One region of the Streptomyces sp. NPDC020192 genome, then DNA from elsewhere that is predicted to be linked to it. Evidence: riboswitches for the same ligand, from Rfam matches in the RefSeq annotation. Region 1 holds a riboswitch; each other region holds the start of a gene.
What was found. Region 1 has a riboswitch for cobalamin ahead of ACH47Z_RS05665 (CbtB-domain containing protein). Riboswitches for the same ligand answer to the same signal wherever they lie in the genome.

Region 1 (7,410 bases):
CGCCACTGCGAGACGAGCTTGACCAGTTCGAAGCGGTAGCCGCGGGCCACGGAGACGCGGCCGGCGCCGGCAACGGGGGCGGGGGCGACGGCGGTTGCGGTCACTGGTCGGCCTCCTGCTGCTCGGTCAGGGCGAGGAAGGCGGCTTCGAGTGGGGAGACCACGGGGGCGAGTTCGCGGAGCGCGATGCCCGCCTGCACGAGCCGTGTGACGAGGGTGTCGAGGTCGGGCACCAGCGCCCGTACGACGAGCGATTCGGGTCTGACGCCATCCACCGTCCGGATCCCTGGCACCTCGGTGGCCAGCCGGCGGGCGGCCTGCGGGTCGGAGGTGACGAGCCGGTAGTCGAGTTCGCGGTTCTCGGCGGCCAGTTTGCTCAGCGGGCCGGTGAAGACGACCCGTCCGGTGGCGATGATGGTGACCTCGGAGCACAGCGCCTCGAGGTCGTCCATACGGTGGCTGGAGAGCACGACGCCGGTTCCCTGCGCCGCGAGCCGGTTGAGCACACCGTGTACGTGTCTCTTGCCGGCCGGGTCGAGGCCGTTGGACGGCTCGTCCAGCACGAGCAGCCGGGGCCTGGTGAGCAGGGCGGCGGCGAGTCCGAGCCGCTGACGCATGCCCAGGGAGAAGCCGCGGGTCTTGTCGTCGGCGACATCGGTGAGTCCGACCTGGTCGAGTACGTCGTCGATGCCCGCCGTTCGGGCGTCGTCGCCGCGGAGTGCGGCCAGCGCGGCGAGATTCTGCCGTGCGGTGAGCGACGGGTACAGACCCGGCCCGTCCACGAATCCGGCGACACCGTCGGGAGCGGCGTACGCCCGCCCGACCGGCGTGCCGAGGATCTCCAGGCTTCCGCCGTCGGCGACGGCCAGGCCGAGCAGCAGCGCGAGCAACGTTGTCTTGCCCGCGCCGTTGGGCCCGACCAAGCCGTGGATCTGACCCTGCGCCACGTCCAGATCGATGCCGTCGAGGGCGACGACCTCACCGAAACACTTGGTGATTCCGCGCGCCCGGACCGCAGGGAGTGTGTCCATGTGCCCCTTCCTTCACAAGCCTCAAGGAGGTTAAGGAGGGCACACAACGGTGACAGGGGTGGCCAGTTGAACGCTAGGGGAACGGAAGCCAACCGTGGCCCCCGTTCCGGGTGGCGCTTCCGGGGTGAGCCTGTGCCTCAACTGGCCTATGCGTAGGGGTTGTTGTAGTACGGGTGTGGCGGCAGGGGTGTGGACAGTGACGGGTGGACGGCGAGCCGGATGCCGTGGTCCCGCTTGAGACGGGACATTTCGAGCAGCGCGATGGCCGTGACCGTCACCGGCGCGCCGAGGATGAACAGGATGCCGAGCTTGAGGCCCAGGCCGTGCAAATCCCCGGTGAACAGATCGGGCAGGGCCATCAGCCAGGTCGTGACGATGGCGAGCAGGGGCGGCAGACAGCGGTGCACCGCTGCCGTTCCGAAGAAGTTCCCCGTGACCCGCAGGGCGCCGGCGCCCACGAACCAGACCAGCCACAGCGTCACGAGGCTCAGCGGGATGATCAGGAGGCCGCCGCCGAGCAGCGCGGTGCCGTTCTGGAGCAGCCATACCGTCACGACGACGGAGCCGACGAAGGTGAGCAGCAGCCCCAGCGCCCTGAGCAGCGCGGGACGCAGCGGTCGCAGGCTGCCGCCGCGCCGCCAGATCCAGAGCATGATGCCGACCGTGAGCGGGGTGACGAGCAGCAGGACGACCGAGGCGACCAGCAGGTTCTGCAGCATCTCGTCGACGGCGAAGCCGCCCTCGACGAAGGTGTAGACGCCGACGGCGGCCACGGTACCGGCGGCGACCCGGATGCGCTTGAGCTGCTCGACGGACGGGTCGAGGGGCTCGGGTATCCAGGCGGGATGGAACACCGCCCAGGCGGCATGATGCGCTTTCAGGTAGTTCCGGTTCCCGGTCCGGCCTCCCGTGCGGTTCCGCGGCGCGCCGACCATCGCACACTCCCCCGAGTCGCAGCCTTCATGATCGTCGGCGAGTCTACGGGAGAGAGACGGGCACGGCCCACGAGTTCACGTACATGGACATGACACACATGGATGTACGCACGGATGACCGCCGCGCCAGACTCGCTCAACGTCCCTGCCATACCGCCGAGTTGGAGGTCAACCGTGAGCGCTGTCGCGCCGGGGGTGAGCGCCTTCCCGGTCGGGACGAAGTTCGGGAAGTGGGTCTTCTCCCAGAACGGCGACTGGGTGGGCGGATTCTGGCCGGGAACCCTCTGGATGGCGTACCTCCGCACCGGGGACGAGCTGTTCCGCACGCCGGCGCTCGACTCGGCCCGCAAGCGCGCCATCGACTAGTCGACGGCGCCCGCCGACATCGGCTGACGAGCGGCGGGCGGTGCCGGCCTCACGAAGACGGACCGGGCTGTTCGGTCGCGTCGGCCTGTGCGAGGAGAAGGCGGGCCAGCCCGCGTGCCTCCTCCGGGGTGAGTGCCGCCCAGACGCCCGGCACACCGCCCCGGTCCTGACCCACGTCCAGGGCGATCCGGCTGACGGGCCGGTCCGGGCGTCCGAACCGCAGGCGCCGTACCTCGATCCTGCGCCCGCACCTGGTCACGAGACGGCGCTCGTCCGCAGAAGTCCCGTCGAGCCCCACATGCCGGTCGTTCCCTGCCGTCGTCATCCTTCTCACGCTCCTCCACCGCCCACCGTCGGCCCCTGCCGTCGTCACTCTGAGCAGCGCGCGATGTGCCGGATTTGTTCCCGATCCGGACGGGCACGGGATCCGGCACGACGGGCGGGGCGGCGCGCGTGGTCCACAAGGAGCGTTGTCCGTCCGGCGTTTCGGCGAGGTGGATTCCGCGGATGCTAGGTTCGCAACCGGGGCGAGGCCCGCTGCCACGTGACGACAGCAGCAGGAGTGACAGCGTGACCAGCCGAGTTCTCCTCGTGTCCCCGGCGATGAGTGCGTCGTTGCGGCAGGCCCGCTTCGACGACGGCGGCTCGATCGAGGACAGCGGCGCGGCCCAGGCCCGCTCGGCGGCGGGGTCCCTGCCCTCGGCGGCCCGTGTGCTCGTCTCGCCGAGTGTGCGGTGCCGGGAGACCGCGGCGGCGCTCGGGCTCGACGGCCCCGCTCCGCAGGAGTTGGCGGGGCTGGACGTGGGCCGCTGGCGGGGCCGCACGCTGGAGGAGGTGGGCGCCGTCGAGCCCGCCGAGGTGGGGCGCTGGCTGACCGACCCGGCGTGTGCGCCGCATGGCGGGGAGTCGGTGCGGGACGTGTGCGAGCGGGTCGGGCGCTGGCTGGACGGCGTGCGGGACGCGGACGGCCGTACGCTCGCCGTGGTCGAGCCGGAGGTCGTACGGGCCACGGCCGTTCATGCCCTGGGCCTGCCGGCGACCGTCTTCTGGCGGCTGGACGTGCCGCCGCTGACGGTCACGGAGCTGAGCGGGCGCGCCGGACGCTGGAATCTGCGGCTCGGGCATCCCCTGGCCGGCTGAGGCGGCGGCCGTGCCGAGGTTCGAGCCGCGTCGCGGCGCAGGCAGGGCTGGGGATGTCCCGGCACCCGGAGCAGGCGAGAGGGCCCCTGGAATTCGCCGGTTCCGAGGGGCCCTCTCGTGTCGCGCATCCGCTCAGTCGGCTGCCGGCACCGTCCTCCCGGAGCGGGTCGACACGGGCTTGGGGTTCAGCAGCCGATCGGCCAGTTCTCCGAAGAGCAGGCCGAAACCGCTCCACAGCACCGTCTGGATGGCGAGCGCGGAGAGCCGGAACCGCCACAGCAGGGTCGCCGGGAAGCCTGTCGGCACCTCGTTGACCGCCGGCAGGAACTGGTAGGCCAGGCCGATCACGACGGCGAAGCCGGCCACCGCGACCACCGTCGCCCACCAGGTGCCCAGGCTCGGCGCGAGCCGTTTGCCCAGGATGGTGGCGGCGACCGCGAGCAGCACGCTGAGCAGCATCATCAGGAAGTACAGGGTCGTCCGCTTGCCGATGGTGTCGGGGCTGCCGACCGACGGCGGATTGGCCGGGTACTTCAGGAACGGTACGACGTACACGGCGAGCAGCGCGCAGCCCGACAGCAGCAGCGCCGTCGCCCGCGGGCCGAACCGGCCGACCCGGCCGAGGGCGAAGCAGTACGCGAGTGCGGCGACGCCGCCGAACGCCACCCCGTAGACCAGGACGCCGGTGGCGAGACCGGCGGTGGACTGCAGGGAGCGGGAGACGACCACCATCTCGTGCTCGTGGGAGTGGGCCTCCTCGAAGCTGATCGCCTTGTCGACGTTCGGCTCACCGAGGACGTACGCCACCACCAGGGCGAGCACGCCGGCTGCCAGGCCGGCGAGCATGCCCCGCACGAGGAGGTTTCTTACGGTTGCGGAACTCATGGGCGCGCGGCATCCCCCGCCTCAGTGGCAGGGGAAACCGAGCAGGTGGCGGGCGTCGTGCACCCACTCGTGGACACCCGTGCCGCTGAACACGGAGGTGGCGCCCTGCTCGGCGCCGACGAAGTACAGCAGGATCATCATCAGGATGCCGAAGAAGACCGCCCAGGGAGCTATCGCCTTCAGCGGCAGCTTGGCGGGGATGGCCGGAGTGGTGGCTGTCGGCTGGGCGACGGTCTGCGCCATGGCAGAACCTCCTCCGGGAGTTCGCGTCCCATCTCGGTGATGCAGGGGACGACGGCCACGGGTCTGACTCACAAGCGCCCCTAGGGGCTCTCGCATACAGTGGCGCGACCGTTCCGGGTTCCCACCGGCTTCCGTCTCGCCGTCGTCGATATCGGACGGACCGTACCGCGTGGCGCGGGCGGGGCCAGGACCGCCTCGGCCCGGCGTGATCTTCCTCTCGCGCCGGACGGGCTCGGCTCCCGCCCGGCGGCGCCGTCCGGCGTCGGGGCCCAGGCGCTCAGCAGGCCGCCGCCTGCGGGCCGGAGTTGGGCCCGGCGAGTCCCAGTTCCCGGTCGCCGAGCGGGGCGAAGCAGCGGGCCACGTCGGCGTCGGTGACCTCGGCCAGGGTTGCCGGGGACCAGCGGGGACTGCGGTCCTTGTCGATGACCTGGGCGCGGATGCCCTCCACCAGGTCGTGGGTGCCCAGCGCGGCGCAGGAGACGCGGTACTCCTGGTCGAGTACCCGCTCCAGCGAGCCGAGACGCCGGGCGCGGCGCATCGCGGCCAGGGTGACCTTCAGGGCGGTGGGCGACCTGGCGAGCAGGGTCTCGGCCGCCTCCTTGGCGTTCGGGTCGCCGTGGGCGAGCAGCCGCTGGAGAATCTCCTCGACCGTACCCGCGCTGTAGCAGGAGTCGATCCAGTCCCGGCGCTCGGCCAACTCACCCTGCGGCGACGGCTGTACGTGGCGCGCCAGGGCGTCGGGCACGGACTGTACGGCGAGAGCGTCCACGAAGTCCCGGAGTGCGGCGGACGGGATGTGGTGGTCGGCGAGCCCGCACAGCAGGGCGTCACCGGCGCCGATCTGCGCGCCGGTCAGCGCGAGATGGGTGCCCAGCTCGCCGGGTGCCCGGCCGAGCAGGTAGGTGCCGCCGACGTCGGGGACGAAGCCGATGCCGGTCTCCGGCATCGCCACCCGCGACCGTTCGGTGACGATCCGGACGCTGCCGTGTGCGGAGAGGCCGACTCCGCCGCCCATCACGATGCCGTCCATGAGGGCGACGTACGGCTTGGGGTAGCGGGCGATGCGGGCGTTGAGGTGGTACTCGTCGCGCCAGAACGCCGCCGAGGCGGCGCCGTCGCCGTCGCGGGCGTCGTCGTGGACGGCGCGGATGTCACCGCCCGCGCACAGGCCGCGCTCCCCGGCGCCGGTGATCACGACGGTCTCCACCGCCGGGTCGTGCTCCCAGGCGGTCAGGGCCGCGTCGATGCGGCGGACCATCTCGTGGTCGAGGGCGTTGAGGGCCTTCGGCCGGTTGAGGGTGATGTGGGCGGCCCGTCCGGCGGTGCGGAACAGGACGGTTTCGTCGGTGTGCGGCAGGCCGCCTCCCGCGGTGCCGGTCATCCGAACACCTTCGGCAGGCCATGGGCCGCTATGACGCGCATGATCTCGTTGGTTCCTTCCAGAATCCGGTGCGCTCGCAGGTCGCGGACGATCTTCTCAATGCCGCACGCGCGACGCTCACGCCGGAGAGGAACTGTGTCACGCCGGTCGGCTCACACCGTGCAGCCGGCCTCCGGCAGGTCAGCCGGCGGGGCTGGGCTGGTCGTGGGTGGCCGCCCAGCTGGCGAGGAGCTGGAGGGCGTCGTGGTCGGGGGTGTGGGGTGCGGCGCTGTAGGCGGTGAGGGTGAGGCCGGGCTGGGCGGGGAGTTCCATGGCGTCGAAGTCGAGGGTGAGGACGCCGACGGCGGGGTGGCGGAAGGACTTGCGCCCGGTGTGGTGCAGCCGCACGTTGTGCTTCGCCCAGGCGGTGCGGAACTCCTCGCTGCGGGTGACCAGTTCACCGATCAGCCCGGTCAGGCCGGTGTCGTGCGGGGCGCGTCCGGCCTCGGTGCGCAGCAGGGACACCGTGGTGTTCACGGACTCCTCCCAGTCGGGGAAGAAGTCGTGCCCGCGGGGGTCGAGGAACTTGAAGCGGGCGATGTTGACGGGCGGGGCGGCGCCGTCGGCGAACAGCGGGGAGTACAGGGCGCGGCCCAGACGGTTGACGGCCAGGATGTCCAGGCGGCCGTTGCGGATGAAGGCCGGGGAGTCCGTCATGGACCCCAGGACGCGCAGCACGCTGTCCGGCAGCGGCCCGCGGGCACGCCTGGCCCGCCGGGTCGGGCGCTTGGCGGCGGCACGGGCCAGGTCGTGGAGGTGCGCGCGTTCGGCGTCGTCGAGCTGGAGGGCGTTCGCCACGGCGCCGAGGACCTCCTCCGAGGCTCCGGCCAGGTGGCCGCGCTCGAGGCGGACGTAGTAGTCGATGCTGACGCCGGCGAGCAGGGCGACCTCTTCCCGGCGCAGGCCCGGCACACGCCGGTTTCCGCCGTACGCGGGCAGCCCGGCCTGCTGCGGGCTGATCTTGGCGCGGCGGGAGGCCAGGAAGGCACGGATGTCGCTCTCGGTACTCACGCAATCCAGGCTAAGCCGGGAGATCCGCGGGTGGGGGGTCCTGTCAGTACCTGTACGGACCCGGTACCCGGTGGCTACAGCGTTCCGGCCTCGGGCCGGTGGGACCGGTGGGGGTTCGCGGGCAGCGTCGGCCGGTAGCGGGCCGGATCCCCGGAGTCCGGCACCTCGGCGATCACGTTCGTGACGTTGCATCGCCGACGGTACGGCCGGGAGCCGGCTCGGTGCCGTCCCGTGGCACTCCGCACGGATCCGGGGGCTCGGCCGGTACGCCTGCCAGGAGGCCGTCCCACGCTCCACGCCGCCTGCTACCCGGCGGGCCGGCGCCGCCCGATGCCCTGCGCACTGCCCAGCAACCCATCGCCGCTGCCCACCAGTTGACC
Region 2 (7,410 bases), on a different contig from region 1:
GTCGACAGCTGGGACGACCGGTCCACGCCCCCGTACGTCACGAACGAAACGGCAGGTGAGAAATGACCGTCGAGTCTGTGAAGCCCGTGACCTCCGAGACGACCGAACTGCGCGAACCGCCCCTGGCGGGCGGCGCCGTACCGGGCCTGGGTCACGGCCTGAAACTGGTCCGCGACCCGCTCGCCTTCATGGCCCGGCTGCGCGACCACGGCGACGTCGTACGCCTCAAGCTCGGCCCCAAGACGGTGTACGCCGTCACCACGCCGGCGCTCACCGGAGCGCTCGCGCTCAGCCCCGACTTCAAGATCGACGGCCCGCTGTGGGAGTCCCTCGAAGGGCTGCTCGGCAAGGAGGGCGTGGCCACCGCCAACGGCCCCCGGCACCGCCGTCAGCGCCGCACCATCCAGCCCGCGTTCCGGCTGGACGCCATCCCCCACTACGGGCCGATCATGGAGGAGGAGGCGCACGCGCTGACCGAGCGCTGGACGCCCGGCTCGACCGTCGAGTGCACCTCGGAGTCCTTCCGGGTCGCCGTCCGCATCGCCGCCCGCTGCCTGCTGCGCGGCGAGTACATGGACGAGCGCGCCGAGCGGCTCAGCGTGGACCTCGCCACCGTCTTCCGCGGCATGTACCGCAGGATGGTCGTCCCGCTCGGACCGCTGTACCGGCTGCCGTTCCCGGCCAACCGCGAATTCAACCGGGCCCTGGCCGATTTGCATCTCCTGGTCGACGAGATCGTCGCCGAGCGGAGGGCATCTGGTCAAAAGCCGGACGATTTGCTGACGGCATTGCTGGAAGCGAAGGACGAGAATGGCGAGCCCATCGGGGAACAGGAGATCCACGACCAGGTCGTCGCGATACTCACCCCGGGCAGCGAAACAGTGGCCTCCACGATCATGTGGCTGCTCCAAGTCCTCGCGGAACACCCGGAACACGCCGAGAGGGTTCGGGCGGAGGTCGAATCCGTGACCGGCGGCCGACCGGTCGGATTCGAGCACGTTCGCTCACTCACGCACACCAACAATGTCGTCACGGAGGCCATGCGCTTGCGGCCCGCCGTATGGATATTGACGCGGCGCGCGGTGACCGACACCTCACTCGGCGGCTATCGCATTCCGGCCGGGGCGGACATCGTCTACAGCCCGTACGCGATCCAGCGTGACGCCCGTTCCTACGACCGCCACCTCGACTTCGACCCCGACCGGTGGCTGCCGGAGCGGGCCACGCAGGTGCCGAAGTACGCGATGAGCCCCTTCAGCAACGGCAACCGCAAGTGCCCCAGCGACCACTTCTCCATGACCCAGCTGACCCTGATCACGGCGGCGGTCTCCGCGAAGTACCGCCTCGAGCAGGTCCCGGGGTCGAACGACACCACCCGCGTGGGTATCACGCTCCGCCCGCACGACCTGCTGCTCAGGCCCGCGGAATGGTGAGACGGAGGCACCTGATACCGGCGCGCGCTCGTGAGGCCGCCTGGCCACCGAACGCGCGCCGGTAGGTGGTGTCGGGAGACTCAGAAGTCCTCGTCCAGGTCGACGGTGCCCTCGACCGCGACCTGGTACGCCGACGGACGGCGCTCGAAGAAGTTCGTCAGCTCCTGAACGCCCTGCAGCTCCATGAAGGAGAACGGGTTCTCCGAGCCGTACACCGGGGCGAAACCGAGGCGGGTGAGCCGCTGGTCGGCGACGCACTCCAGGTACTGGCGCATCGACTCGGTGTTCATGCCCGGCAGACCGTCGCCGCACAGGTCACGCGCGAACTGCAGCTCGGCCTCGACGGCCTCCTCCAGCATGTCGGTGACCTGCTGCTGGAGCTCGTCGTCGAAGAGGTCCGGCTCCTCCTTGCGGACGGTGTCGACCACGTCGAAGGCGAAGGACATGTGCATGGTCTCGTCGCGGAACACCCAGTTGGTACCGGTGGCGAGGCCGTGCAGCAGACCCCGGCTGCGGAACCAGTAGACGTACGCGAAGGCGCCGTAGAAGAACAGGCCCTCGATGCACGCGGCGAAGCAGATCAGGTTCAGCAGGAAGCGCCGGCGGTCCGCCTTCGTCTCCAGCCGCTCCAGCTTCTCGACCTCGTTGATCCACTTGAAGCAGAACCCGGCCTTCTCGCGGATCGAGGGGATGTTCTCGACGGCCGCGAAGGCCGCCGCCCGGTCGTCCGGGTCGGGCAGGTAGGTGTCCAGCAGGGTCAGATAGAACTGGACGTGCACCGCCTCCTCGAAGAGCTGCCGCGAGAGATACAGCCGCGCCTCGGGGGAGTTGATGTGCTTGTACAGCGTCAGCACCAGGTTGTTCGCGACGATCGAGTCACCCGTCGCGAAGAAGGCGACCAGCCGGCCGATGAGGTGGTGTTCCTCCGGCGTCAGCTTCGCGAGGTCGGCGACGTCCGAGTGGAGGTCGACCTCCTCGACGGTCCAGGTGTTCTTGATCGCGTCCCGGTAGCGCTCGTAGAAGTCCGGGTAGCGCATGGGGCGCAGGGTCAGCTCGAAGCCTGGGTCGAGGAGATTGGTGTTACGGGTACTCATTACTGGCAGGCCTCGCAGGACTCGGGGTTCTCAAGGGAGCAGGCGACGGCGTCGGGGTCGGCGACCTGCTGGACGGGGATGGTCTTCGGGGGCTGCGCCTGTGCGGCACGGGCGATCCGGGTCGCCGGGCGCGAACGCAGGTAGTACGTCGTCTTCAGGCCCGACTTCCAGGCGTACGCGTACATCGAGGAGAGCTTGCCGATCGTCGGCGTCTCCATGAAGAGGTTCAGGGACTGCGCCTGGTCCAGGAACGGGGTCCGCGCCGCCGCCATGTCGATCAGACCGCGCTGCGGGATCTCCCACGCCGTGCGGTACAGCGCGCGCGCCTCCTCGGGGATCCAGGCGAAGCCCTGCACCGAGCCGTTGGAGTCGCGCAGCGCCTCCCGGGTGCGCGCGTCCCACACGCCCAGGTCCTTCAGCTCCTGCACCAGGTACGAGTTGACCTGGAGGAACTCACCGGACAGCGTCTCGCGCTTGAACAGGTTCGACACCTGCGGCTCGATGCACTCGTACACGCCCGCGATGGAGGCGATGGTCGCCGTCGGCGCGATCGCGAGGAGCAGCGAGTTGCGCATGCCGGTGGACGCGATGCGCCTGCGGAGCGCGTCCCACCGCTCGGGCCAGGTCAGCTCGACGTCGTAGTGGTCCGGGTGCAGCACACCCTGGGCCGTACGGGTCTTCTCCCAGGCCGGCAGCGGACCGCTGCGCTCGGCGAGGTCGGCGGAGGCCTCGTACGCGGCGAGCATGATCCGCTCGGCGATCCGCGTGGACAGGGCCTTGGCCTCGGGGGAGTCGAAGGGCAGGCGCAGCTTGAAGAAGACGTCCTGGAGCCCCATCGCGCCGAGGCCGACCGGCCGCCACTTGGCGTTCGACCGGCCCGCCTGCTCGGTCGGGTAGAAGTTGATGTCCACGACCCGGTCGAGGAACGTGACGGCGGTGCGGACGGTCTCGTCCAGCCGCGCCCAGTCGATGTCACCGTCGGTCACGAACGCACCGAGGTTGACCGACCCCAGGTTGCAGACCGCCGTCTCGCCGTCGTCCGTGACCTCCAGGATCTCCGTGCAGAGGTTGGAGGAGTGGACCACGTGACCCGGCAGGGCCGTCTGGTTGGCGGTGCGGTTGGCCGCGTCCTTGAAGGTCATCCAGCCGTTGCCGGTCTGCGCGAGGGTGCGCATCATGCGGCCGTACAGCTCACGGGCCGGGATGGTCTTCTTCGCCAGGCCCTGGGCCTCCGCCTTGCGGTAGGCGGCGTCGAACTCCTCGCCCCACAGGTCCACCAGCTCCGGCACGTCGGCGGGGGAGAAGAGGGACCACTGCGCGTCGGCGTTGACCCGGCGCATGAACTCGTCCGGGATCCAGTGCGCGAGGTTCAGGTTGTGCGTACGGCGGGCGTCCTCACCGGTGTTGTCCCGCAGCTCCAGGAACTCCTCGATGTCGGAGTGCCAGGTCTCCAGGTAGACGGCCGCGGCACCCTTGCGCCGGCCGCCCTGGTTCACGGCCGCCACCGAGGCGTCCAGGGTCTTCAGGAACGGCACGATGCCGTTGGAGTGCCCGTTGGTGCCCCGGATCAGCGAACCGCGGCTGCGGATCCGGGAGTACGACAGCCCGATGCCACCGGCGTGCTTCGAGAGCCGGGCCACCTGGTGGTAGCGGTCGTAGATGGAGTCCAGCTCGTCCAGCGGGGAGTCGAGGAGGTAGCAGGACGACATCTGGGGGTGCCGCGTACCGGAGTTGAAGAGCGTGGGGGAGGAGGGCAGGTAGTCGAGGCGGCTCATGAGCCCGTAGAGCGCGGCGACCTCGTCCAGTGCGCGGGCCGTGTCGTCCTCGGCCAGTCCGCTCGCCACCCGGAGCATGAAGTGCTGGGGCGTCTCGATGACCTTGCGGGTGATCGGGTGCCGGAGCAGGTAACGGCTGTGCAGCGTGCGCAGACCGAAGTACCCGAAGCGGTCGTCGGCGCCGCTGTCGACCAGCCCGTCGAGCCGCTCGGCGTGCAGCCGTACGAACGCGGCGGTGCGGTCGGCGATGAGACCCTCCCGGTGCCCCACGGCCACGGACCCGGTGAAGGTCGTCACGCCCTGCGAGGCGGCCTCGGCGCGGATCGAGAGGGTCAGCAGCCGGGCGGCCAGCCGCGAGTAGGCGGGGTCCTCGGAGATGAGCCCGGCGGCGGCCTCGGTGGCCAGTTCGCGCAACTCCGCCCCGTCGGCGCGGGCGGACCGGCCGCGCAACGCGGCGGCGGCGACCCGGCCGGGGTCGGCGTCGGGGAGGTCGGCGGTCAGCTCGGTCAGGGTCCGCAGCAACGCGGTACCGGGACCGTCGGTGTCCAGGCCGCTGGCTGAAGCCGGATCTGCTGGCGCGATGGTCACGTGGGGCTCTCCCTCGCTCGGCACGGGGGCCTTGCGGAGGGCAGGGGGCAGCCACGAGCGCGCACGCGTCGCGTCCACCAGCCCACTCCACGAGGCCCGGACGTCTGAGGCACCCGAGCCGGACGGCCGGGCGCGCGCTGCCGGCAGGTCCTCGGACTGACTCTCGTACGCGGATACGCACAAGTACACCGTTGCGGGACAGTTCCGGATTCGCACCGGATTCCCCTGCGGCGACAGCGAGGATGAGCATACATCTAGTGCCGGGTTGTCGTGTCACCCCCAGATGTTGTGTCGCGGTGGTGTCGGAGCGTCAACTCGTAGGTGAGGAGAGTGATGTCGTCCAGGTGTGGCACGGGATTCCAGTCCCGGTCCGGTGTACGGACGAAGCCGAGGCGTTCGTAGAGCCGGTGGGCGGTGTGCATGCTGCGCTGGCTCGACAGGACGACGGCTGTGCAGCCCTCAGTTGAGCGGGCGCGTTCGATGCAGGCGCGGACCAGGGCCTCGCCGGCGCCCCGGCCGCGTGCGTCGGACACGACCGCGAGCGCCCTGATCTCGGCCTCGCCGGGGCCGGCGATGTCGGCGACGGGGCCGCCTGACGGGACGAAGGTCACGCCGCCGACGAGCCGTCCGCCCCCTGTCGCGACGAGGACCTCGGCTGCGGCCGCACGCGCGGCAACATCCTTGAGCACGGGCAGATACGGGTCGCTCTCGCCATAGTCCAGCAGGCCGTCCTGGAGATAGGCCTGGGCTGTCATTTCGCCGAGGGTGTCGTATTCGGTGGGGTCCGCGGGGCGGATCTGGATGTCCATGGTGCGAGTGTGCCGGGGCGTACGACAACGGGCCTCGCGTTTTCGGGGACGGCGGCCGCCGGTGGCCGGGTTGCGGGGCGGGGCGTGAGTGTTTCCATGGAGGTAGGTGCCCGCGGGCCTCCATGCCGGGATCCGTCTCGGAAGGAGCGCGCACCATGACGAGGATCGTCCTTCACCCGCCGGGCAAGGAGCGGCTGCGCAGCGCGCCCATGGCGACGCTGTACCCGAGGCGGGTGTGGCGCCGGGGCAGGCGTGTTCTCCTCGGCTACTGGCACCACGTGACGATCGGGCTGGAGGCCCGGCGCGACACCATCCGCCCCAAGAAGTGGCGCCGATGGTTCTCGTACACCAACGCGACCCGGATCATCTGGGCGTTCTTCCTGTGCCTGCTCCTGATGTGGATGGCGGAGGGTCTCTGGATCCTGTTCACGCATCACACGACCCCCTTCGAGGAGTGGCGCAAGAGGTCCAGTACGGGGTTCGACTCCGTGCTCCGCTTCGTCGGTCCGCTCCTCGCCGCCTCCGTCGCTGCCGCATTCTTCCTGTTCGTCTGGTACAGCTGGACCAAGCGGCGCTATCTCGCGAAGGCGCGCAGGCATCCGCGCGAACTGGTGCTCACCGCCGGGCCGGACATGGCCGAGATCGTGGGCCGTGAGGAGGTCGCCCGGGTCATCGCCCAGCGGCTGCGACAGCGTGAGACCCGCAGGCCGTATCTGCTCGTCGGCGGTGTCGGCACGGGCAAGACCGCCGTGCTGGTGCGGCTCACCGAACTGCTGGCCCGGCAGCACGCCGTTCCCGTGCCGATCCGGCTGCGGGACGCCACCGGGGCCGACCTGAACTTCGAGCGTCTGGCCAGGCAACGGTTCGCCGAGGAGGCGCCCCACGGCATTCTGGCGCGCACCAAGAACGACCGGGTCTGGCAACAGCTGCTCGCCGACGACAAGGTGGTCGTCCTCGCCGACGGCCTGGAAGAGGCGGTCCTCGACGAGAGGTTCCAGGAGAACCGGGACAACATCATCCGCGAGGCCATCGAGCGCGCCCACGAGGACAAGCTGCCCCTCGTCATCGCGTCCCGGCCGCACAGCCCGCTGGAGAGCACCTCCGCCGCGATCGTGGAACTCGAACCGCTGGGCGAGGAGCAGGCGTTGCGCTTCGTTGAGGCGCGGGTCCCGGAGACGGACGAGCGCCGCGTGGACTGGATCGTCGAGACCGCGGAGGTCACCGATTCGCCCATCTACCTGCAGATTGCCCGCGAACTGCACCACCACGGCGACCTGGAGCGCGACTGTCCGCACCCCGACGCGGACCGGCTGGACACCCGCAGCCGGGATCGCAGCACGCTACGGCTGTGGCTGCTGGAGACGTGGGACCGCGCCCTGCGGGAGGGGCGACTGCGCGAGAACGTCGAGCTGAGCCCCGAGGAGCGCCGCGACACCGTCGAGGTGGTCTCCGCGCTCGCGTGCATCGGACTGCTCCAGGACAGGCTGGAGGTCGGCTTCGGCGCACTACTGGACAGTGACGTACACCCCAATCCGGCGCGGCGGGCGTGGGCCCGGGCGGGCCACCTGTGGACCAGGGCCCGCCGCTTCGACCGGTACGGCAAGCGCGGGAACACCTTCTCGGAGTGGCATCGGGAACGGATCTGGAAGACGCTCTGCGCTCACCTGAGCGAAGAGGAGGGCATGCGGCTGAGCGAGGGCAACATGAGCCA
Region 3 (7,410 bases), on a different contig from region 1:
CGCGTAGAGGCGGCTGGCGTAGGCGACGCCGGCGTCGACCACGCGCTCCTCGACCGGGGCGTGGCCCAGCGCCCGCAGCCACGTGGCGGCCTGCGAGCCGCGCCCGCTCGCGTCGATCACCAGGTCGGCGTCGAGCGTGGTCTCCCGGCCGTCCACGCGGACGCCGGTGACGCGGTCGCGCCCGCCCGTCAGGCCCGCCGCGCGGGTGCCGTCGAGCAGGGTGATCCCGGGCCGGGCGAGGACGTCGGCACGGATCACCGCGTCCAGCAGGTCCCGGCTGCACACGATCAGGTGGTGCCGGGAGTCGGTGAAGCGCCGGAACCACTGGCCGGAGGGCGCCTTGCTGACCAGGTCGGCCATCACGCCGACGAGTCCGGCGCCCTGGCCGGTCAGTTCCCCGGTGATGCCCGGCAGCAGCTCCTCCAGGGCGGCCACTCCGCCGGACCACAGCAGATGGGCGTGGCGGGCCTGGGGCAGACCCTTGCGGGGCTCGGGGCCCGCCGGCAGCCGGTCGGCCTCCACGACGGTCACCTCGTGGAAGCGGGTGGCGAGCACGGACGCGGCGAGCATGCCGGCCGTACTCCCGCCGATGACGACCGCTCTGCGGCGGGCGGTGCGTATGTCAGCGGCTGTGTCAGGCATGTGCGGTGAGACCTTCCATGGCGGCCGCCTCCTGGCGGAACCTGTCGATGACCGGCGCGTGGCACCGCAACGCGTGTGCGATGGACTCCAACTCGCCGTCGGAGAGTCCGGCTGCGGCTCCGGTCTGCCCCAACGGCCCTTGCTCCGCGCGGGGTTCACCTCCGCCGGCCGGTACGTGCAGCAGGTGGGCGGCGATCAGGATGTCCACCGCCCCGGCGATGCCCCGTGCCTCGGTGTCCGGGTGGCCCGCTGCCGTGGCCGCCGTGCGGATCCGTTCGCGGCGGGCTTCGCTGAGGTGGGGGGACAGTTTGAGCAAGCCGTCGTTGATGGCGGCGCGGCGCAGTTCGAGGCGGAGGGCGGCGCCGCTGACCCGGCCGGTCGCGGGGGCCGCCGGCGCGGTGACCGTCAGCATGGTCTGCCACAGGGGCCGTAGCAGCCGGTGGGTGCGCACCAGCCGCAGGCGCTCCTCGACCACCGGACCGGCCTGCCCGGCGATGAAGCCCACGGAGACCAGGAGCGCCTCGGCGATGGCGAACGGCGGGGCGACGTACGTCGACAGCCAGTCCCAGTCACGGCCGCTCCAGCGGGCGCCGATCGCGGCGATCTTGGCGACGTCGAAGACGAACCCGAGGGCGTAGGCGACCTGGAGGAAGATCACGGCCCGGCGCAGCCAGGTGTCCTCGACCTCCTTGTACCAGGCCCACAGCATGCCGGCCGCGACGAGCGCGGACACCATGTGCGCGACCAGGTACAGCATCCCGAACTCGCGCATCCAGGGCGTGTTGGCGTAGTAGGTGTCGAGGTCGCGCAGCCGCTCCACGTGGTGGTCGCCGAGCGAGAACGTCGTCCACAGGCCCGCGATGATGGCCGTGTACGCCATCCACACCAACCGGGTGCGCCGGCGGCGCACGGCGGAGGGGGGTTCACGCCAGGTGATGATGAGCCACAGGCAGGCGCCGCAGTAGGCGGTGAGGAGTGAATACACCCACACGCCCGCGAAGTTGGGGATGCCGGTGAACGCGTTGATGCGGTGCAGGTTGGCCGGCGGCAGCGAGGCGAAGACGGTCGCGCCGATGCCGAGCAGCAGCGCGGTGGCCCGCAGGATGGGGTCCTGCCAGGCGCGGCGCAGCAGCGGAAGCTTGATCACGAAGGCCACGGCGAGCAGCGCACCGGGGACCGCGTAGGCGGCGAAGGTGCCGGAGATGTCCCAGCGCATCAGGGTCCGCCGATGTTGCCCAGGGAGGACGACAGGCGGCCGGTGAGGGTGTCCTGGGTGGTGCGGCCGGCAGCCGCGCCGGGCCCGACGACCTTGGAGAACTTCGCGGCGAGCCGCAGCCCGCACTCCTCGGCCTCCCACTCGGCCGCCGCGGCGGCAGCGGCGGCGGCCGGGGACCGGGTGGCCATGGCGACCACCTTGTCCCAGGGGATGTCCTCGTCGTCCCCGGAGCTGTCGTCCGCGGCGTACCGGGACAGCAGCCGGCGCGCGGCGGCGGGCGGACCGGCCGGGTAGTGGACGTCGAGGGTGCCGTAGTGGATGTGGCCGATCTCGTGGCCGGCGATGACGAACTTGTGCGGGTCGGGGGCGCGGTTCTCGACCACGACGATGTACTGCTCGTCCAGCGCGAGCGTGACTCCGGAGACGTCCAGTTCGGGCGGGAAGGTGACGAACTTCAGCCGGACCGGGCGGTCCAGCTGCGGGCTGAGCGTGGCGCACAGCGTGTGCAGGAAGGCCTCTGCCCCGGTCGGCCCGGTGAGGGTGCGGGCGGTGTCGCGCACCAGCCGGTCGAGGAAGCGCTTGGGCGACTTGGCGGACTTCGGCGACTTGGAGGGCTTCACCGGCGGATGTCCTCCTCCGCCCGCTCCGAGGAGATGATCATCTCGGCCAGGTCGGCGAGTGTGGCGAGCTGGCGGGCGTTCATCTGCGGGGCCCGGGCGGCGAGCCGGACCAGGCCGCTCTCGCGCAGCCGCAGCAGCGGATCCGCCTCGGCCTCGAGTCCCTGGAGCACGGGCTGCAGCGCTTCGTGCAGTGCCTCCGGTTCGTCGGCGGTGAAGAAGCCGGCCGGCAGTCCGAAGAAGCGGCGCAGCCGGTCGGTGTGCTCCAGGCCCGGCATCCCGCTCTTGCGCCACTCGCTCAGCCACTGCCGGCTGGTGCCGGCGATCCTGGCCAGCTCGTCCAGCGAGTACCGCTTGCCGTCGGGCCGGCGCCGGGTCTCCCGGATGAAGTCCAGCCGCTGACGCACCCGTTGGGCCAGACAGTCCTCGGGCGCCCGCCCGCCGCCGAGCAGCTCCACGACGATGCCGACGGGGATGCCGGTGCGATGGGAGAGGTCGGCCACGTCGAGGGCCTCCGGCAGCCGGCCGGGGCGGCCGGTCAACTCCCCCAGTCTGGCCAGGACTTCGGCCAGCGAGGTGTAGGCGTCACTCACCGAGGTCCCCCCTGAGCGTGTGTCGCCGGTTCGGTGACTGGGCGACTGGACGAGACGCGAGGCTACCCGGTCGTCCGTTCGCCGACCAGAGCTGACAACGCTCCCTGCCCAAGGAGGCAGGAATAGTTGACAGTTGCGGGAGCAGTGGGTGAGGATCACGGCACAGAGAGCAAGCTTCAGACCCGCCCCGGGTGCCGCCTATGGGGGAGCGGCACCCGGGGTGTTTCTCTGTCCCACCCGCCTGACCAGCGAAGGTGATGCGTCGATGCCGCAGCCCGTCCTTCTGCTCGGGGCCGGCCCGGCCGCGTACGGGTTCCCGCTGGAGCGGATCGCCGAGCTCCGCCCCGTGATCCTGGTCGACACCGCCGTACCCGACTGGGCGCGCCCCTTCCTCTCCGGCCACCTCGCGGCCGACCCGGCACGGGAGGCGGAGACGGCGGAGGCGATCGCGCGGTACACGGACCGGCACCCGGTCGCGGGCGTGCTGACCTGGACCCGGGAGCATCTGCGCACCGCCGCGCGGATCACCGGGTATCTGCGGCTGCCGGGCCTGCCGTACGAGACCGCCGCGGCCTGCGCGCACCCAGCGGCGCTACGGGACCGGCTCGCCCGGCACCGGGTGGTACCGGAGGGGCCCGAGGACACCGCGGGGCCCCTGGTGTCCGCCGAGACCGTCGTCCTGGACGACGAGGTCCGCATCGTCGCGCTCACCCGTACGACGCCCGGGTCGCACGGTCGCTCGCCGCTGCGGCACTCGGTCCACGCCCATGACGGGTTGCTGCACAATCGGTTCCTGCGGCAGACCGTCGAGCGAGCGGTACGGGCGCTCGGGCTCACGCACACCATCGCGCACGTGCGTCTCCGACTGACCGGGCGGGGACCTCGGGTGACCGGGGTCCTGCCCTATCTGCCGGGTGACTTGATTCCCCTGCTGGTGGAGCGGGCGACCGGGGTGGATCTGGCAGGGGTGGCTCTGGCGCTGGCGTGCGGGACGGTGGTCGACGCGGTGCCCTGGCGGGAGCGGGCCGCGGCGGTTCGCTTCGCGGATTCGGCCGACGGCCGCTTGTACCGGGTGGTGGAAGGGGAGGATGCGGCGGAGTGTGATCGGGTACTCGGGGCTGCCTAGCGGTTTCGCCGTTGAGGGTTCGACCGTCTTCGGGCTGACTGTCCGTCGTGGTTGCTCGCGCCCGCGCGGCGGAGCCGCACCTCGATACAGCCCCGCGCCCCCAGGGAAGCTGTCCCACCCTATGTATCAAGTGCACGGCGTCTTCCAGGAGTTCGACCTCCCGGGGTGTCATCGTCGGGTTGGCCGCCCTCCGTCGCCGTGCCTCCCCCAGGGCCTCCTCCGTCAGCTCCGGCGGGTCGGGGAGGAGGGCCTCGAGCATCGTGAACGCCGGGGACGCGAACGCGGTGTCCGATACGGCGACCTGGGCCAGGATCACGGACGACATGGACCAGTCCAGGGCCGGGGGGCCGTCCTCGGTGTTGGACCAGTCGATCACCTGGGGGCCGGTCGGGGTGAGCATCACGTTGTCGGGGTGGAGGTCGAGGTGGAGGACGCGGGTGTGCGGGGCGGCCGGGTCGCGGCCCGGTACGGCGTGCAGGCGGCGCAGGAGGGAGGCGAGCAGGGTGCCGGCCTCCGCCGGGTCCACCTGGCCCTCGGTGAGGGCGGTCAGCAGGGTCGGGCCGGAGAGGCGCTCCATGACCAGGTCGGTGGGTGAGGCGGTGGGGCGTACCCGGGGTGCCGGATAGCCGTGGTGTCGTACGTACGTCATCACGGCGGCCTCGGCAGCCGCGTCGCCCCAGCCGTCCCGGTCCCGGCGCAGCACCCACGCGTCGTCGATCTCGTACACGTCCGCCGAGCGGCCCGAGCCGAGCAGTCTCCCCGTCGTCGTCATGACCGTGACCCTAGTCACCGCCGCCCTGTGCCCACAGCCACTCGTCGGCTCGCGCGGGGCTGCCGGTAAGGTGGCGGGGTCGTCATCACACCCGTACAGGGGGAAGCCGGTGCAATTCCGGCGCTGACCCTCCCCCATCCGTGAACCGCCCCAAGGGCGGTGAGCCGGACCGACCCGGACGGGATGCTGACCGGCTCGCGTGCTCGGCGGCCCGCCGCGCACGGCACCGTCGAGGTTTACGGAGCCGAGCCGCCCGGGGGGTCCCCGCGCGCTGCCCGGCTCCCCGCAGGAGAGGCAGTCGCCGACCATGAACGTCCGCCGCAGCGCAGCGGCTCTCGCCGCCGTAGGCGTGCTGGCCGCCGCCGCGCCCGCCACGGCCGCCGGGCCGTCCCCGTCGCCCAAGGTCGCGATCCCGTCCGGGCTGTACGGCAGGACGGACCCCACGTACGACGGTGTGTGGCGCCAGTCGCTGACGCTGATCGCCCAGCGCACGCTCGGCTACGAGCCGGCCGCGAAGGCCGTGGACTGGCTCGCCGGCCAGCAGTGCGCGAACGGCGCCTTCGCCGCGTTCCGCGCCGCCCCGGACAAGGCCTGCGACAGCAAGGTCATGGTGGACACCAACAGCACGGGCGCCGCCGTACAGGCCCTGAAGGCGGTCGGCGGACACGCGGACGCGGTCGGCAGGGCCGTGGACTGGCTGAAGTCCGTGCAGAACAAGGACGGCGGCTGGGGCTACTCCCCCGGCGGGGCCAGCGACACCAACTCCACCTCCGTCGTCATCGGCGCCCTGACCGCCGTCGGCACGGACCCGGCGAGCGCCGGCAAGGGGGGCAAGTCCCCCTACGACCTGCTGGCCGCCATGTCCATCCCCTGCGGCCAGGTCGGCGGCGGTGGCCTCGCCTTCCAGCCGGGCAAGAAGGGCACGCTGTACGCCAACGCGGACGCGACGGCGGCGGGCGTGCTCGGTGCGCTCGGCAAGGGGTTCGTCACGACGACCGGCAAGGCGCCCGGCAACGACGCGTGCGTCACCGGCAAGCACCTCACCCCGGCACAGGTCGCGGACAACGCGGGCGGGCACCTCGCGAAGGTGGTCGCGAGGACCGGCCATCTGACGTCCACGCTGCCCGGGGCCGCGGACCAGCCGGACTTCGGCAACACGGCGGACACGGTGGTCGCGCTCGCCGCCGACGGGCGCCTCGCCCAGGCGCTGCGGTCGTACACCTGGCTGGAGAACAACGCCGCGCACTGGGCCGAGCAGAGCGGCCCGGCGGCCTACGCCCAGCTGATCCTCGCCGCGCACGCGGTCGGCGCGCAGCCGGGTGACTTCGGCGGCACCAGCCTGGTCCGGTCCCTGAACGCGCTGGGCCCGGCCCCGAGCATGGCCTCCGCCGGGCAGGAGACCAAGAAGGGCGAGAAGTCCGGGAAGTCCGGTGGCGGTTCGGCGTTCGGCGTGTGGTGGTTCGTCGGCGTGTGCCTCGTCGCGGGCATCGGCATCGGCTTCCTGCTGAGCGGCCGGAAGAAGCAGCAGCTGTGACGGCGGTCCGCCGGGCCACGGGTCTGCTGCTGGCCGCGTTCGCCGTGCTGGTCGCTGCGGTGGCCCCGGCGCACGCCACGGGCTACCGCTACTGGTCCTTCTGGGAGCGCACCGACGGCCACTGGACGTACGCCACGCAGGGCCCGTCGACCGCCCGCCCCGACGACGGCGCGGTGGAGGGCTTCCGGTTCGCGGTCAGCGCGGACTCGGCCGACGCCGGCCGGCCCCGTGGCACGGCGGACTTCAGCGCCATCTGCTCGTCCACACCGGCGGGGTCCGGCATGAAGCGGGTGGCGCTCGTCCTCGACTTCGGCACCCCGGCGGACGCCCCGTCGGGCGAAACCCCGCCCACGGGCCGAACGGCCTGCGCCCGCGTACCGGCCGACGCGACGACGGCCGACGCCCTGGCCGCCGTCGCCAAACCCCTGCGCTACGACACCAACGCCCTGCTCTGCGCCATCGCGGGGTATCCGCAGAAGGGGTGCGGAGAACAGGTCTCGGGCACACAGAGGACAAGCCCCCCGAAGGGGAACGGCGGCAAACGCGTCGACTCGGCGAACGGCCCCGCGCTGGGGCTGCCCATCGGCGTGGGGGTGGTCGTTCTCCTGGCGGGCGCGGCGGTGTGGCAGGCACGGCGGCGACGGAGTGAATAGCGACCCAACCCCCGCCAGGCACCGGACCGCTGTTCACCCCGGCGCCTGGTGGCTCTGGGCGCTGGGCCTCGGTACGGCCGCCACCCGCACCACCAACCCCCTCCTCCTCGCCCTCCTCATATCCGCGTCGGCGTACGTCGTCGCGACGCACCGCTCCCCCACCCCCACCGCCCGCTCCTACCCGGCCTTCGCCAGACTCGCCCTCGCCGTCCTCCTCATCCGCCTCCTCTTCGCGGTGGCGCTGGGCTCCCCCATCC
Region 4 (7,410 bases), on a different contig from region 1:
CGGGCGGGGGGCGCCGAGGTCGCCGCGGTAGGCGAGCGCGAGGACCGGGACCCGGCGGGAATGCAGGGGGGCCATGAGGTTCATGGCCTGTTCCCGGGTGGTGCCGAGGCCGTGTACGGCGATCACCCAGGTGTCCCGGGCCCCGGGTACGAACCAGGCGGGCAGGTTGCCGAGTTCGCCGGGTACGTCGACGTCGGCGTGGTCGAGGCCGAGGGCGGCGTCCGGATTGCCGACGTACAGGTTCGGGGTGAGCCACACCGGGTCGCCGGGGGTGAGGGTGCCGTGCGTGACGCGTTCCAGGCGGCGTACGACGGTGTCGGCGCTGTGCTCCGCCGCGTCCAGGACGAGGCCGACGACCGCGTGCGCGCCGTTGCCGGCGAGGCCGTAGGTGCCGGGGCGCAGCGAGGCCAGATCGCGGGTCAGCGTGATGCGGCCGGCCGCCGTGCCGTGCACGGTGAGGCGGGGTTCGGTGGGCAGCGGGCGGCCTGCGGGCGCCTTCAGCGCGGCATCGCTGGCGAGCCGCCCGGCGGCGACGGATGCCGCGCCGGCGGCGAGCACAGCGGTGACTGCGGTGGCGGTCGCTCTGACTGGGCGCACCTGTCCAGTGTCGTGGGGGTTGCGGCCGTGGGCCAGCGGAGAGGGTGGGCGGGGCCGAGCCGTCGGGGCGTGGGGAGGGTGGGTCGGCACCGCTGAGCAGTACGTGCGTTGTGGCTGGGCGCCGTTGTGGTGGATCGCAGGCCGCGTGGCGCGGGTCACTTCCGTTGGCCGTACCCGCGCAACCGCTCCCCCACCTCCGCCAGCTGCGTCTCCGTCAGCAGGGACGGGGTCAGGCCCGGTACGGAGGAGGCCGTCAGCCACAGGCGGCACATCCACTCCAGCTGGGCGGTGCGGTCGTAGGCCTGGTCGAGGGTGGTGCCGTAGGTGATCGTGCCGTGGTTCTGCAACAGGCAGCCGGAGCGGCCCTCCAGGGCGCGGAGCATGTTCTCGGCCAGTTCGTCGGTGCCGTAGGGGGCGTAGGGGGCGACCCGGACGGGGCCGCCGAGGGCGGCGGCCATGTAGTGGACCAGCGGCAGCTCGGGCACGAGCGTGGAGACCGCCGTCGCGTGTACGGCGTGGGTGTGGACGATCGCGCGGGCGTCGGTCGTGCGGTAGACGGCGAGGTGCATGGGCAGCTCGCTGGTCGGCACCAGGGTGCCGAGCACCTGGTGGCCGGTGAGGTCGACGCCGGTGAGGTCGTCCGGGGTGAGCCGGTCGTAGGGGACGCCCGACGGGGTGACCAGCACGACGTCCCCGACGCGCACCGAGACGTTGCCGGAGGTGCCGACCACCAGCCCGTCGGCGACGGTCCGCCGCGCCACCGCGACCAGCTCCACCCACGCCCGATCCTGTTCCACCGCCGCCCCTCCCTCTCCCATCGAGATCCGACCCTGCCCCGCCGCCACCCGTCCCTGCTCTGCCGAAGCCCGCCCCTGCTCCATTGGCCCCCGCCCCTCCTCCTCCGACGCCCGCCCCTCCCCCTGCCCCTCCGTCACCCGTCCCCGCTCCACGTTCCGCCGTTGTTCAGCCATGCCGCGATCCTGCCAGCCGGGGCCGCCGGGAAAGGGGTGGGCGGTCGCTTCCGGCCAGCAGTTGTGCGTGGAAGGCGTGCCCCCAAGCCGCCGAGCCTTCCGAGCCGCGCAGCCACCGAAGCCCCCGAAGCCCCCGAAGCCCCCAGCCATCGGAGCCGGCCACCACAGCCCCACTCCCCGCCCCATAAGCCCCTGAAGCCGCCGAACGGGCGGAAGTCGGGGCGAATCGCCGGAAAGTGGCGCTGATTCGGTGATCGCCGGGCCTTGAATGATCCCTCTTGCCCGTCGGACGACCGCTCGTCCGCCGACCCGGGGAGACGCATGGCCAGTGAACGCACTCTTTTCCGTCGCCGCGCCGGTGTCCTCGCGGCGGCCTCGGCGGCGCTCGCCCTCGCGGCGCCCGCGGCCGCGGCGGCCGGGCCGCCGGCGCTGGTCAAAAGCCGGCCCCGGGGGCACGACGTCTCCTCGCATCAGGAGCACGTCGACTGGGCGTCCGCCAGGAAGACCGGCGCGCGGTTCGTCTATGTCAAGGCGACCGAGGCGACCGACTACCGCAACCCCTACTTCGACGAGCAGTACAACGGCGCACGCGAGGCGGGTCTGCTCCGGGGCGCGTACCACTTCGCACTGCCGGACCAGTCCTCCGGCGCCGCGCAGGCCCAGTTCTTCGTGCACGACGGCGGCGACTGGCAGGCGGACGGCTGGACGCTGCCGCCCGCGCTCGACATCGAGTACAACCCGTACAGCAAGAAGCAGAAGTGCTACGGGCTGAGCAAGGCGATGATGGTCCGCTGGATCCGGGACTTCAGCGACGAGGTGAAGGAAGAGACCGGGCGGCGTCCGGTGATCTACACGACGACCCAGTGGTGGAAGCTCTGCACCGGCAACAGCCGCGCGTTCTCCTCCAGCCACGCGCTGTGGATCGCCCGGCACGGTACCTCGGGCCCGGGGACACTGCCGGGCGGCTGGCGGTACTGGACGTTCTGGCAGTACGGCACCGAGGGCACGCTGCCGGGTGACCAGAATCTCTTCAACGGGTCGGCCGACCGGCTGCGGACCTTCGCGCGCGGCCGATAGCCAAGGGGCGCCTGGGTCGCGGGCGACACACAGTGGCAAGCGGAACCCCACCCCCTCCCTTCAGACACCGCCACGCCCGTCTCAGTTCACCTTCCGTTCATCCAGGTTGCCTACGTTCGTCCAGCCAATGACCTCGAACGAATGCCTGGGTAAATGGAAAGCTTCTCGCTGATCCTCGCGATTGTGGTGGTGACCGCACTCGCGTTTGATTTCACGAACGGTTTCCACGACACCGCCAACGCGATGGCCACCACCATCTCGACAGGCGCCCTGAAGCCCAAGATCGCAGTTGCCATGTCGGCCGCCCTGAACCTGGTGGGCGCCTTCCTCTCCGTGGAGGTCGCGAAAACGATCTCCAAGGGTCTCGTCGACGAGAAGGGGATCCGTCCCGAGGTCATCTTCGCCGCCCTGGTCGGCGCGATCCTCTGGAACCTGCTGACCTGGCTGGTGGGCCTGCCGTCGAGTTCCTCGCACGCCCTGATGGGCGGCCTGATCGGCGCCACGGTCGCCTCCGCCGGCTTCGGTGCCGTGCACGGCGACGTGCTGGTGACCAAGGTGCTGCTCCCGGCGGTCGCCGCGCCGCTCGTCGCGGGTCTGGCGGCCATGCTGTCCACCCGCCTGTCCTACGGCATCGGCGGCAAGAACGAGGGCGAGGCCACCCGCAAGGGCTACCGCGCCGGCCAGATCGCCTCCGCCGGCCTGGTCTCCCTCGCCCACGGCACCAACGACGCCCAGAAGACGATGGGCATCATCACCCTCGCGCTGATCGCGGGCGGCTCCATCGCCCCGGGCTCGAACCCTCCCACCTGGGTGATCCTCTCCGCGGGCCTGGCCATCGCGCTCGGCACCTACATCGGCGGCTGGCGCATCATCCGCACCATGGGCACGGGCCTGACCGACCTGGAGCCGCGCCAGGGCTTCGCCGCCCAGACCAGTGCCGCGACCGCCATCCTGGCCTCCTCCCACCTGGGCTTCTCGCTCTCCACCACGCACGTCGTCTCCGGCGCGGTGATGGGTACCGGCCTCGGCCGCAAGGGCGGTGTGGTCCGCTGGTCCACCGCGACCCGCATGGTCGTCGCCTGGCTCCTCACCCTCCCGGCCGCCGCGCTGGTCGGCGCGGGCGCCGAGTCCGTCACGGACCTCGGTGACTGGGGCACCGCCGTCGTCGCCGTCTTCCTGGTCGCCGCGAGCGCCACGATCTGGAAGCTCTCCCGCCGCGAGGTCGTCGACCACACCAACGTCGTGGCGGAGACCGAGGAGCCGGCCGGTGTGGTGACCACCGCCATCGCCGCCGTCACCCCGCCCCCGGCGGGCACGATCGGCGAGGACCTGACGGCCACCATCCCCTCCCCGGCCGCCGCCGAACCCGCGGCCCCGGCCACCTCGGCCACTCCGCCGGCCGCCACCGTCTGACCCCGGCCATCCGGTTACCCAAGGAAGCATCATGAAGATCGACTGGTCGGCCATCGGCTCCGTCTTCGGCGTCAGCCTCGCGGTCACGGTGGGCCTGGTGGCCCTGTTCACCCTCGGCGTCAACGGCCTGGCCCGGCGCGAGAAGGCGGCGGCCCAGGGCGACTCCGCGGCCCTCGCCGTCACCGGCGCCTACGTCTGCTTCGCGGCCTGCGCGGCGGCGGTGGCGTACGGCATCTACCTGATCGTGGCCAAGGTCTGACCGAGCGCCACGAACCCGGCACCACGAAGGCTCCCCTCTCTCCTGGACAGAGGGGAGCCTTCGCCATACCCAGAGGTCACGGGCGCCCCGCGATGTGGGGATCGGCACACTCTCCCCCTGCAGGTCAACGGCAAGTTGACGGCCGTTCCGGGCGCGTGGTGGACTGCCCAGGCCATGTACGGCGGCAGGAGAGGAAGTCGGTGCGAATCCGGCGCGGTCCCGCCACTGTCACCGGGGAAGAACCCCCGGGAGCCAGGAACTCTCACCGCCGAATCTCGTCGAACCAGGGCGCGGACACCCTGAGTGAGGACATCGATCGCCATGCCCGGCTGCCGAAGGACCCGTACCAGGCCCGCTCCTGTACCCACGGCCGGCTGAGCCCATGGGTGCCGATCGCTCCTACGCGTACGGCGCCGCCGCCGGCCTTCTCGGTGATCTGCTCCTCGGCGATCCGCGCCGCGGGCATCCGGTCGCCGTGTTCGGGCGGGCGGCCACGGCCGTGGAAGGCGCGTTGTGGCGCGACCACCGCGGCTGGGGCACGCTGCACACCGTGGTGTGCGCGGGTGGCGCCGTCGCACTCGGCACGGTCGCCGCACGCGCCGTACGCCCCTCCCCCGCCGCCTCCGCCGCGCTGACCGCCGCCGCCGTCTGGTCGGTCGTCGGCGGCACATCGCTCGCGCGCGAGGCCCGCACGATCGGGCAGGCCTTGGAGCGCGGGGACGTCGAGGCGGCCCGGGAGCGGCTGCCGCATCTGTGCGGCCGGGACCCGCAGGCGCTGGACGCCGACGGGATCGCCCGGGCCGTGGTCGAGTCCGTCGCCGAGAACACCTCCGACGCCGTGGTGGGCGCGCTGGTGTGGGGTGCGGTGGCCGGGGTGCCGGGGCTGCTCGGGTTCCGGGCGGTCAACACCCTGGACGCGATGGTGGGTCACACATCCCCCCGCTACCGGCGCTACGGCTGGGCCTCCGCCCGCCTCGACGACGTGGCCGGCTGGCCGGGGGCCCGGCTGACCGCCGTACTCGCCGCCGTGGCCGGACCCGACCCGCGCGGTGCCCTGCGCGCCTGGCGGACGGACGCCCGCAAGCATCCGAGCCCCAACGCCGGGCCCGTGGAGGCCTCGTTCGCGGGCGCGCTCGGCGTGCGCCTGGGCGGGACGCTCTCGTACGGCGGCCGCGTCGAGCACCGGCCCGTCCTGGGCGGGGACACCGGCCGGGCGGTCCGGGTCACCGACATCGACCGGGCCGTACGGCTCTCCCGCCGCGTCGGCCTGCTCGCGCTCGGCACCACGGTCGCCGCGCGCCTCCTCGTCACAAGCGTCAAGGGTCTGAAGGGACGTGGGAAGTGAACGGGGGACTCCTCGTCGCCGGCACCACCTCCGACGCCGGCAAGAGCGTCGTGACGGCCGGGATCTGCCGGTGGCTGGTGCGCCAGGGCGTGAAGGTCGCGCCGTTCAAGGCGCAGAACATGTCGCTCAACTCCTTCGTGACCCGGGAGGGCGCGGAGATCGGCCGGGCCCAGGCCATGCAGGCCCAGGCCTGCCGGGTCGAGCCGACCGCTCTGATGAACCCCGTGCTGCTCAAGCCCGGCGGCGAGCAGAGCAGCCAGGTGGTGCTGCTGGGCAAGCCGGTGGGCGAACTGAGCGCGCGCGGCTACCACGGCGGGCGTCAGCAGAAGCTGCTCGGCACCGTGCTGGACTGCCTGGCCGAGTTGCGGGGCACGTATGACGCGGTGATCTGTGAGGGGGCCGGGTCGCCGGCGGAGATCAACCTGCGGCGCACGGACATCGTGAACATGGGGATCGCCCGCAACGCGCGGCTGCCCGTGCTGGTGGTGGGAGACATCGACCGCGGGGGCGTCTTCGCCTCCTTCTTCGGCACCGTCGCCCTGCTCTCGCCCGAGGACCAGGAGCTGATCGCCGGGTTCCTGGTGAACAGGTTCCGGGGCGATGTCTCGCTGCTGGAGCCGGGGTTGGAGATGCTCCGGGGTCTCACCGGGCGGCGTACCTACGGCGTACTGCCGTTCCGGCACGGGCTCGGCATCGACGAGGAGGACGGGCTTCATGTGTCGCTGCGCGGGGCTGTCCGCGAGTCCGCCGTGGCTCCGCCGGTCGGCGAGGACGTGCTGCGGGTCGCCGTGTGCGCGATCCCGCTGATGTCCAACTTCACCGACGTGGACGCCCTCGCCGCCGAACCGGGTGTCGTGGTGCGGTTCGTGGACCGCCCGGAGGAGCTGGCCGACGCGGACCTGGTCGTCGTACCGGGCACGCGCGGGACCGTGCGGGCACTGGAGTGGCTGCGGGAGCGGGGGCTGGCCGACGCGCTCGTCAGAAGGGCCTCGGAAGGCCGGCCCGTTCTCGGTGTCTGCGGCGGTTTCCAGATCCTCGGTGAGCACATCGAGGACGAGGTCGAGTCGCGCGCCGGTGCGGTCCCCGGGCTCGGGGTGCTGCCGGTACGGGTGCGGTTCGCCCGTGAGAAGACCCTGACCCGGCCGGCCGGCGAGGCGCTCGGCGAGCGGGTCGAGGGGTACGAGATCCATCACGGCGTCGCCGAAGTCGACGGCGGAGTCCCCTTCCTGGACGGCTGCCGGGTCGGGCAGACCTGGGGCACCCACTGGCACGGCTCGCTGGAGTCGGACGGCTTCCGGCGGGCCTTCCTGCGCGAGGTGGCCGCCGCCGCGGGCCGCCGCTTCGTGCCCGCGCCGGACACCTCCTTCGCCGCGCTGCGCGAGGAGCAGCTCGACCGGCTCGGCGACCTGATCGAACAGCACGCGGACACGGACGCGCTCTGGCGGCTCATCGAGTCGGGCGCGCCGCAAGGACTGCCTTTCATCCCACCGGGAGCGCCCGCATGAGCACAGTGTTGTTGTTGTCCACCGCCGACACGGATCTGCTGGCGGCGCGGGCCTCCGGCGCGGACTACCGCATCGGCAATCCGACCCGGGTGGACGTCGCCGCCGAACTGCCGGGCCTCGTTCAGGGCGCTGACCTGGCCGTCGTGCGGCTGCTGGGCGGCAAGCGCGCCTGGGAGGACGGGCTGGCCGCGTTGAAGGCGTCCGGCATCCCGACCGTGCTGCTGGGCGGCGAGGCCGTGCCGG

Region 2: it holds a riboswitch for cobalamin, as region 1 does, so the genes downstream of both, ACH47Z_RS12655 (ribonucleoside-diphosphate reductase subunit alpha) here and ACH47Z_RS05665 (CbtB-domain containing protein) in region 1, are expected to answer to the same signal.
Region 3: it holds a riboswitch for cobalamin, as region 1 does, so the genes downstream of both, ACH47Z_RS03070 (prenyltransferase/squalene oxidase repeat-containing protein) here and ACH47Z_RS05665 (CbtB-domain containing protein) in region 1, are expected to answer to the same signal.
Region 4: it holds a riboswitch for cobalamin, as region 1 does, so the genes downstream of both, ACH47Z_RS00315 (cobalamin biosynthesis protein) here and ACH47Z_RS05665 (CbtB-domain containing protein) in region 1, are expected to answer to the same signal.

What each region holds. Positions count from the first base shown of each region.
Region 1 covers NZ_JBIRXG010000002.1:267,901-275,310, reverse strand. Annotated here, with positions in the region: gene ACH47Z_RS05700 (ABC transporter permease) at 1-104, opposite strand, end outside; gene ACH47Z_RS05695 (ABC transporter ATP-binding protein) at 101-1,030, opposite strand; gene ACH47Z_RS05690 (hypothetical protein) at 1,177-1,965, opposite strand; gene ACH47Z_RS05685 (hypothetical protein) at 2,140-2,331, shown strand; gene ACH47Z_RS05680 (hypothetical protein) at 2,381-2,656, opposite strand; gene ACH47Z_RS05675 (histidine phosphatase family protein) at 2,902-3,471, shown strand; gene ACH47Z_RS05670 (CbtA family protein) at 3,604-4,356, opposite strand; gene ACH47Z_RS05665 (CbtB-domain containing protein) at 4,378-4,599, opposite strand; cobalamin riboswitch at 4,636-4,778, opposite strand; gene ACH47Z_RS05660 (enoyl-CoA hydratase/isomerase family protein) at 4,877-5,980, opposite strand; partial or broken gene ACH47Z_RS05655 (acyl-CoA dehydrogenase family protein) at 5,977-6,084, opposite strand; gene ACH47Z_RS05650 (helix-turn-helix transcriptional regulator) at 6,161-7,030, opposite strand.
Region 2 covers NZ_JBIRXG010000005.1:174,578-181,987, forward strand. Annotated here, with positions in the region: gene cyc1 (epi-isozizaene synthase) at 1-66, shown strand, start outside; gene ACH47Z_RS12645 (cytochrome P450) at 63-1,433, shown strand; gene ACH47Z_RS12650 (ribonucleotide-diphosphate reductase subunit beta) at 1,514-2,527, opposite strand; gene ACH47Z_RS12655 (ribonucleoside-diphosphate reductase subunit alpha) at 2,527-4,890, opposite strand; cobalamin riboswitch at 5,015-5,143, opposite strand; gene ACH47Z_RS12660 (GNAT family N-acetyltransferase) at 5,145-5,699, opposite strand; gene ACH47Z_RS12665 (NACHT domain-containing protein) at 5,855-7,410, shown strand, end outside.
Region 3 covers NZ_JBIRXG010000001.1:658,119-665,528, forward strand. Annotated here, with positions in the region: gene ACH47Z_RS03040 (FAD-dependent oxidoreductase) at 1-642, opposite strand, end outside; gene ACH47Z_RS03045 (MAB_1171c family putative transporter) at 635-1,858, opposite strand; gene ACH47Z_RS03050 (hypothetical protein) at 1,858-2,478, opposite strand; gene ACH47Z_RS03055 (XRE family transcriptional regulator) at 2,475-3,068, opposite strand; gene ACH47Z_RS03060 (hypothetical protein) at 3,334-4,194, shown strand; partial or broken gene ACH47Z_RS03065 (phosphotransferase family protein) at 4,574-4,966, opposite strand; cobalamin riboswitch at 5,026-5,159, shown strand; gene ACH47Z_RS03070 (prenyltransferase/squalene oxidase repeat-containing protein) at 5,274-6,500, shown strand; gene ACH47Z_RS03075 (SCO2322 family protein) at 6,497-7,153, shown strand; gene ACH47Z_RS03080 (CbiQ family ECF transporter T component) at 7,146-7,410, shown strand, end outside.
Region 4 covers NZ_JBIRXG010000001.1:55,176-62,585, forward strand. Annotated here, with positions in the region: gene ACH47Z_RS00290 (alpha/beta hydrolase) at 1-597, opposite strand, end outside; gene ACH47Z_RS00295 (class II aldolase/adducin family protein) at 753-1,415, opposite strand; gene ACH47Z_RS00300 (lysozyme) at 1,890-2,645, shown strand; gene ACH47Z_RS00305 (anion permease) at 2,799-4,058, shown strand; gene ACH47Z_RS00310 (hypothetical protein) at 4,090-4,317, shown strand; cobalamin riboswitch at 4,460-4,602, shown strand; gene ACH47Z_RS00315 (cobalamin biosynthesis protein) at 4,700-5,662, shown strand; gene ACH47Z_RS00320 (cobyric acid synthase) at 5,659-7,167, shown strand; gene cobN (cobaltochelatase subunit CobN) at 7,164-7,410, shown strand, end outside.